DNA from 2 places in the Bradyrhizobium sp. HKCCYLRH3059 genome. Region 2 is predicted to be linked to the other one. Evidence: riboswitches for the same ligand, from Rfam matches in the RefSeq annotation. Region 2 holds a riboswitch; the other holds the start of a gene.
The links. A riboswitch is a leader RNA that binds a small molecule or an ion and turns the genes downstream of it on or off. The one in region 2 is predicted to bind cobalamin.
Positions count from the first base shown of each region.

Region 1: it holds a riboswitch for cobalamin, as region 2 does, so the genes downstream of both, ACQR13_RS24045 (TonB-dependent receptor plug domain-containing protein) here and ACQR13_RS31270 (HupE/UreJ family protein) in region 2, are expected to answer to the same signal.

Region 1 is NZ_JBNPUF010000007.1:508,071-511,499, reverse strand. It holds gene ACQR13_RS24050 (hypothetical protein) at 1-29, opposite strand, end outside; gene ACQR13_RS24045 (TonB-dependent receptor plug domain-containing protein) at 105-1,850, opposite strand; cobalamin riboswitch at 2,277-2,494, opposite strand; gene ACQR13_RS24040 (DUF2336 domain-containing protein) at 2,766-3,429, opposite strand, start outside.
Region 2 is NZ_JBNPUF010000015.1:39,331-42,759, forward strand. It holds gene cobW (cobalamin biosynthesis protein CobW) at 1-943, opposite strand, end outside; gene ACQR13_RS31265 (DUF1636 domain-containing protein) at 964-1,359, opposite strand; gene ACQR13_RS31270 (HupE/UreJ family protein) at 1,363-1,995, opposite strand; cobalamin riboswitch at 2,115-2,307, opposite strand; gene cobU (bifunctional adenosylcobinamide kinase/adenosylcobinamide-phosphate guanylyltransferase) at 2,342-2,878, shown strand; gene cobO (cob(I)yrinic acid a,c-diamide adenosyltransferase) at 2,895-3,429, shown strand, end outside.

The DNA of each region.
Region 1 (3,429 bases), on a different contig from region 2:
CCAGACCGGGCGAGGACGTCGAGAGTCATGGAACATCTCCTTCTGTTGCGATTGTAGTCCATTTCGGCAGCTTCTGTCAGCCGCCGGGAGGTTGGTCGGCGGCGTCACTGCACGCCGAAGCTCGCCACCCGGATGCCGCCGAACACGCCGAAGCCCGGCGCGAGGAATCCGGTCGGGTTCTGGTAGTGATGGTTGAAGAGGTTGTCGATCCGGCCGAACAGCTTGACCTGATCGGACAGCGCGTAGTCGCTGCGCAGGTTGACGACCGTATAGCCGGGCGCGACGAGGCCGGTGGTCATGCCGTCGCGGCTGACGTCGAGCCAGTCGCCGATGTGCAGCAGCGTCGCTGACAGCGTCAGCGCATCGATCGGCGCCCATGTCGCGGTGGCGCTCCATTTCTCCTTCGGCCGCCGCAACAGCTGCAGGCCGGTGGCCGCATCGACCGCGCGGGTGAACGTGTAGTCCGCACGCAGCGAGATCCGGTCGGTGAGATCAGCGGTCACGAAGCTCTCGGTGCCTTCGGTGGTCGCGAGGCCGACATTGGCGTAGGAGGTGAAGGTCGCGTTGAAATTGATCAAGTCGGTGATGCTGTTGTGGAAGTAGGTCGCGCCGAAGCGGAGACGATCGTCGAACAGCGGCTGCTCGAAGCCGGCGTCGTAGCCGGTGCTCTGCTCCGGCCGGAGGTTGGGATTGGCGAAGAAGTTGAACGCCGGAAAATCCTGGTGCAACTGGCTCAGGGTCGGTGCCTTGAAGCCGGTGCCGTAGCTCGCCTTCAGCTTGGTCTCGGTCACCGGCAGGATCACCGCCGGCGCGATCCGGTAGGTGCCATGGCCGCCGAACTGGTCGTTGACGTCGTTGCGCAGGCTCGCCACCGCGAACCAGCGCTTCGCGAACTCGGTCTGCAGCTCGACGAAGCCGGCCTTGTTGCCATTCTCGGCTGAGAGGTCGGCGGTCTTCAGCCGCTCGGTCTGCTGCTCCGCGCCGACGACGAGATTGTTATGCGGCGCGAGCTCGGTCACCGCGTGCCAGTCATACTTGATGCGCTCGCCGGTCGCGACCGCTGCCACCGGATTGCCAGCCGTCAGGTCGGACGACCGGTCGTTCACATAGTTGACGCCGAAGTAGTTCCGGATGCGGCCGCCGAGCAGCGACCACACGGCTTCCTGGCGTGTCGCAAGCTGGTGGACGGCGTGGTTGCTCTGGGCCGCGTCGGGAAAGCTCGGAAAGCCGCTGTCGCCGGTGAACAGCAGCGTCGCGTCGGTGTATCGAACCACCGAGTTCAGCGTCCAGGCCTCGTTGAGGTCGACGCCCAGCTTGGCCGAGGCGGTGACGTTGTCGTAGGCATTGCCGATGGCCTTCTGCCCCGCAGGCAGCAGCTGCCACGGGGTCACCGGAACGTCGCCGGCGTGCAGATGCGCGACATTGATCGCGTAGTTGACATTGTTTTGTGAGCCGCTGACGCCGGCTGACTGGTTGAAGGTCTTGAACGAGCCGCTCTCGACCGAGGCGGTCGCGCGCGCCGGGCCCTCGCCCTTGCGCGTGATCACCGAGATCACCCCGCCGATCGCATCCGAGCCGTAGAGCCCGCTCTGCGGCCCGCGCAGCACCTCGAACTGCTGGATGTCGGCGGCGAGCAGATGCGCGAAATCGAACGCGCCATTGCCGTTGGTGACATCGCCGACGTCGATGCCGTCGATGAAGAGCTTGGTGTGATTGGCGTTGGTGCCGCGCATGAAGACGTTGGTCTGGCCGCCCGGGCCGCCGGCCTGCACCACGTTCAATCCGGGGATCGTGCTCAGGATGTCCGGCACGGTGCGGGCCTGCTGCGCGGCGATGTCCGTGTCGGTCACCACGGTGATCGCATTCGCGACGTGGGCCACTGGCGTGACGACGCCGGTCGGGCTGACGGCGACGGGGATTCCGGCTGGCGCGGCCGGCTTTGCCGCCGGCACCTGCTGACGCGGGGCGTTGCCGGTTCTGCGGGGGATGGCTGGTTTTTGAGCGATCGGCTCGCGCGGCGGGTCGACCTCAACCGGGGGCAGAAGGTCGGGGGAGGCGGATTGCTGCGCTGCTGTGGGCGAGGGGCCGAGCAGGGCGAATGACGAGAGGACGCAGAACGACGACAGAAGGGCGCGACTGCGCCTGGCATGGGGAACGGGGGACACGAGGAACCTCGGCATGACGTCAGTGGCACGTCACCGCGAACGAGGTCTCATGCAGCCCTTTGCAGGCCGGCCTGAAAACGATGCCAATAACGCCCCGACCGGCATCCTCGCGTGTGACCACGGCTGACGGCAGGTCTCCTGGCTCGCGGGTCGTCACCTCCACGTCGCCTTCCCGGGACCGAGATTTCCCAGTGGCCTTTGACGCGAGATTCGCCGCTTACAGTTGCGGGGGCAGCTGCGGCCTTCGGTCACGTCCCTTGCGAGACGCATCCGGCACCGCATTCCCTTTTGAGCCCCGGTCGAGGGGCACCGTCGCGATCACCGTAGGAGTGCGGACGCACCAAAGTCAATCCGGCGCCCGGCGATCTCCTGGCGATAACGCTGGCCGGTCGGCTCGGTGATGCCCGGCCGCCTGCGACAACCATAGCTGTCGTCCGTGCGAACGCAGGGACCCATAGCCACCGGCGGTCGTGTGGCGAAGGACGACGATCAAGACATTTTCCGCCAATTCACATCACGCGGTATGGGTCCCTGCGTTCGCAGGGACGACAGCGGAGTGCGAGTCGTTGCTGATGAGGATTGCGCCTTGTGAGCACCCGCTCACTTCTCGACCTTGTTGTGCACCATCCAGAATCGCAGCGTGCGCTGGGCGGTGTCGAGCGACAGGCGGCCGTAGTCGCGTTCCGCGAGCTTGAGCGTGTCGCTGTCGATGGCGTGCTTGATCGGCCGGTGGGTCAGGATTTTCGCCACCACCGACCAGGCCAGCCCGGCGGCACGGCAAGGGATCAGCACGATGTCGGTGCGCGGGCCTTCGAGCACCTTGGCCATCATCTCGGTCGGGACGTTGTTGAGCAGGCCGAGTGCGGCGGAAACCTCGCCGAAGCGGCGGGTTTCGGCGAAGAAGGCGATGGCGGCATCGTTGAGCTCGTTCAGCCCCTTCATGCGCTTGACGGCCTCTTCGGCCAGCGTGAAGTCGCGCCCGACCAGGCCGCCGTCGCTGCGCGCAACGTCGGCGATCGCCTTGAGGATCTTCTTGATCTCCTGTTGCAACGCCGGCGGCGCCGAGGCCATCAGCCTGGCGCGCACGGCTTCGGTCGCGCGGCGCAGGAGGTCGCGCAGGTGCTTGGTGGGCAGGTCGACGCGCAGCCCGATGATCTCGGACAATTCGTCGTCGTCCTCGGCATGCGCCATCATCCCGGAATAGCCGGACTCGGAGAAGCGCGCGGTCTGGTTGTTGGCGAGCTTGCGGATCACCCGGCGCTCG
Region 2 (3,429 bases):
GGCGCTCGAACTGATGCTGGATGCGGCTGCCGACGGCCTGCACCAGGAGGCGCAGCGGCTTGCCGGCGACTTCCACGAACCCTTTCACCCGCAACACATCATGTGCGTCGACGGCGGCCGCGATGCGGTCGACGAGCGCATCGGGCGAAGCCTGCGCCGGAACGTCGAGCACGAAACTCTCGAAATCGTCGTGATCGTGCTCGGCCTCGTTGTCGTGATGCGACGGCCGGGCCGCGAGATCGTCCTCCGCGGCGGCACCGAGTCCGAGCAGCACCGAAGCCGACAGCCTGCCGTGCTCCGTCGCGATCACCTTGACGGCACGCTGCACCTTCGCCGCGATCTCGGCGGCGACATCCTTGCGCTGCTCCTCGCTCATCAGGTCGCTCTTGTTCATCACGACGAGATCGGCGCACAACAGCTGGTCCTCGTAGACCTCCTCCAGCGGATTGTCGTGATCGAGCGACGCATCGGTGGCGCGCTGCGCGGCGAGCGCTTCGGGATCATCGGCGAAGCGTCCCGCGACCACCGCCGGACCATCGACGACCGCAACGACGCCGTCGACGGTGACGCGCGTCGCGATCTCGGGCCAGTTGAAGGCCTGCACCAGCGGCTTCGGCAGCGCCAGCCCCGAGGTCTCGATCACGATATGCTCAGGCGGCTCCTTCTGATCCAGCAGGCTCCTGAGCGCGGGGACGAAATCATCGGCAACGGTGCAGCACAGGCAGCCGTTCGACAGCTCGACGATGCGATCCTCCGGACAATCCGGCACGCCGCACCCCTTCAGGATGTCGCCGTCGATGCCGACATCGCCGAACTCGTTGACGATGATGGCGAGCCGGCGACCGTTCGCGGTCTCGATCAGGTTGCGCACCAGCGTGGTCTTGCCGGCGCCGAGGAAACCGGTGACGATGGTGCAAGGCGTCTTGGCGAACGACTTCGTCATGGCGATGCGATCTCTCGTTTTCAGCGTGGCGCTGACAGCGCAGGCACGCGGGCGACGGTGTTCTTGCGAATGTATTCGGGACGCTCGCGCCAGGCCGGCAGACCGGCGTCATGGCGCTGATGCAGTTGCGCAAATGTCAGCACATCCCGCGCATGCAGATCCGGATCGAGCGCGCCGAGCACATAGGTCCATTTGCCCGGCGCCGTCACCGCAACCGTGCACGCACGATTGCAGTTCGACAGACACTCGACACCGACAACGGTGACACCGGCGCGCTGCGCGGTCGGCAACGTCTCGATCGCGGCGAGCAAACGGGCTCCGGCCCGCGGCTGATCAGGCGGCGTAGGTTCCGTCCCCTGCGAACGGCAAGTGACGCAGACGAACAGCGTCGTCTCACCAGTCTCGGATGCGGTCATCAATCAGCCGATCACGCCGGCCGCCGTCGCCGCGGCGACCCCACCCACCAGCACGATGGCAGCGCCCGCGAGCCGCAGCGCCAGCGGCGCAGCCGTCTTGGCCTTTGCCGACAGCAGCCTGGTGCCGAGGAACGCGCCGGCGGCGATGATGGTCTGGATCACGAGCAGACCGACGAGATAGGCCCCGAGCGGGGTATTCTCGGCCCCGACGATCGATTCGCCCAGCGCATATCCATGGACGAGACCGGTCACGGCGAACAGGCCGGCGACGGGCAGCACACCGAAACGGCCACGCATCACCACCACCAGCCCAACCACGACGGTGGTCAGGCCGACCAGCAGCTCGGCAGCCGGGATGTTGGCCTTGGCCACATGAAGGCCGACGCCCGCGATCATCGCGGTGGTGAAGGCGAGCACCGGCGCGAAGCCGCGGCCCAGAAGCGCTGCAACGATGCCCGCGCCCACGATCGCCGCCAGATGGTCGATTCCGATGACAGGATGGCCGAGGCCGGACAGCATCCCCTGCGCAAACGTCTGCGGCAGCTTGCCCCCCATCATGTGATGCGCGAAGGCGGGATCGGTGGCGAGCAGCACCAGGCTCGCGGCTGCAAAGGTCGTGGTACGGGTCAACTTCATGGCCGTCTCCGTCGCTTGCCGGCTCCCCAGAGGACCGGACGATGCGCTGCATCCGACGGCATCCCACCCATCCCGGCGGGATCAGAACCAGCATCGCGACTCCCCGCGCGACGGGTCGGCCAACAGCAATCTCGACGGCAGGTCTCCTGGCTTTCGGGTCGCTGCATGGGGCCACCTTCCCGGTTTCCCAGTGGTGTCTTGGCCTCACACTCGCCGATTACAGTTGCGGGGGCAGCCACGGCCTTGGGTCAAGAACCCGCACCGTGTTCCCTAAATCTCTCCTTTCGGAGAACCGTCATCTGTTAGATACGGGTCGCACCAAAGCCCGTCAATCGGAATCGTCCCCATGGTCCCCGCCCCGCCGCATCCCGCCCTGCCGCGCCTGACGCTGGTGCTCGGCGGTGCGCGCTCGGGCAAGAGCCGCCATGCCGAGGCCCTCGTCACCGCCCTTCCCGCGCCTTGGACCTATGTTGCGACCGCGCAGGCCTTCGACGCCGAAATGACCGACCGGATCGCCCAGCACAAGGCGCGCCGCGCCAAGGGATGGCAGACGCTGGAGACGGCGCATGATCTCGCGGGCCTCGTCCGGGCAAGCGGAGAATCGGGCGTACCGATGCTGATCGATTGCCTGACGCTCTGGCTCAGCAACGTGATGCTCGCCGACATGAACGTGCCGGCCAGATGTGCCGAGCTGATCGACGCGCTCAGGAACGCGCATGGCCCGATCGTGGCCGTGTCCAACGAAGTCGGATTGGGCATCGTGCCGGACAACGCGCTCGCGCGCGCCTTTCGCGATGCCCAGGGGCGACTGAACCAGGACATCGCGGCCTTAGCGGATCGCGTGATCCTGATGGCGGCGGGACTGCCGCTGACGTTGAAGTGACCAGGAGAAAATGCCGATGACCGGAAGCGCCGACGATTCACGCCACAAGGCGAAGATGGAGAACCGCAAGGCGGTGCAGGATGCCGAGGTCGCCTCCAAGACCGTGGAGAAGGGCCTGCTGATCGTTCACACCGGCAAGGGCAAGGGCAAATCGACGGCGGCGTGGGGCCTGATGCTGCGCGCACTCGGCCGCGGCTTTCGCATCGGCGTCGTGCAGTTCGGCAAAGGTGCGTGGGAAACAGGCGAGCGCAAGGCGATCGAGAAGTTCGGCGATCAGGTGTCGTGGCACACGCTCGGGGAAGGCTTTACGTGGGAGACGCAGGATCGTGCGCGCGACGTCGCCGCGGCCGAGCGCGCCTGGGCGAAGGCTAAGGAGCTGATGGCGGATCCGTCGATCCGGCTGCTCGTCCTCGATGAGCTCAACATCGCGCTGCGCTACGATCACCTTGATATCGCAGACGTCGTCGCCACGCTCGCAGGGCGCCGTCCCGATCTGCACGTCGTCGTCACCGGCCGCAACGCCAAGCCGGAGCTAATCGAGGCCGCCGATC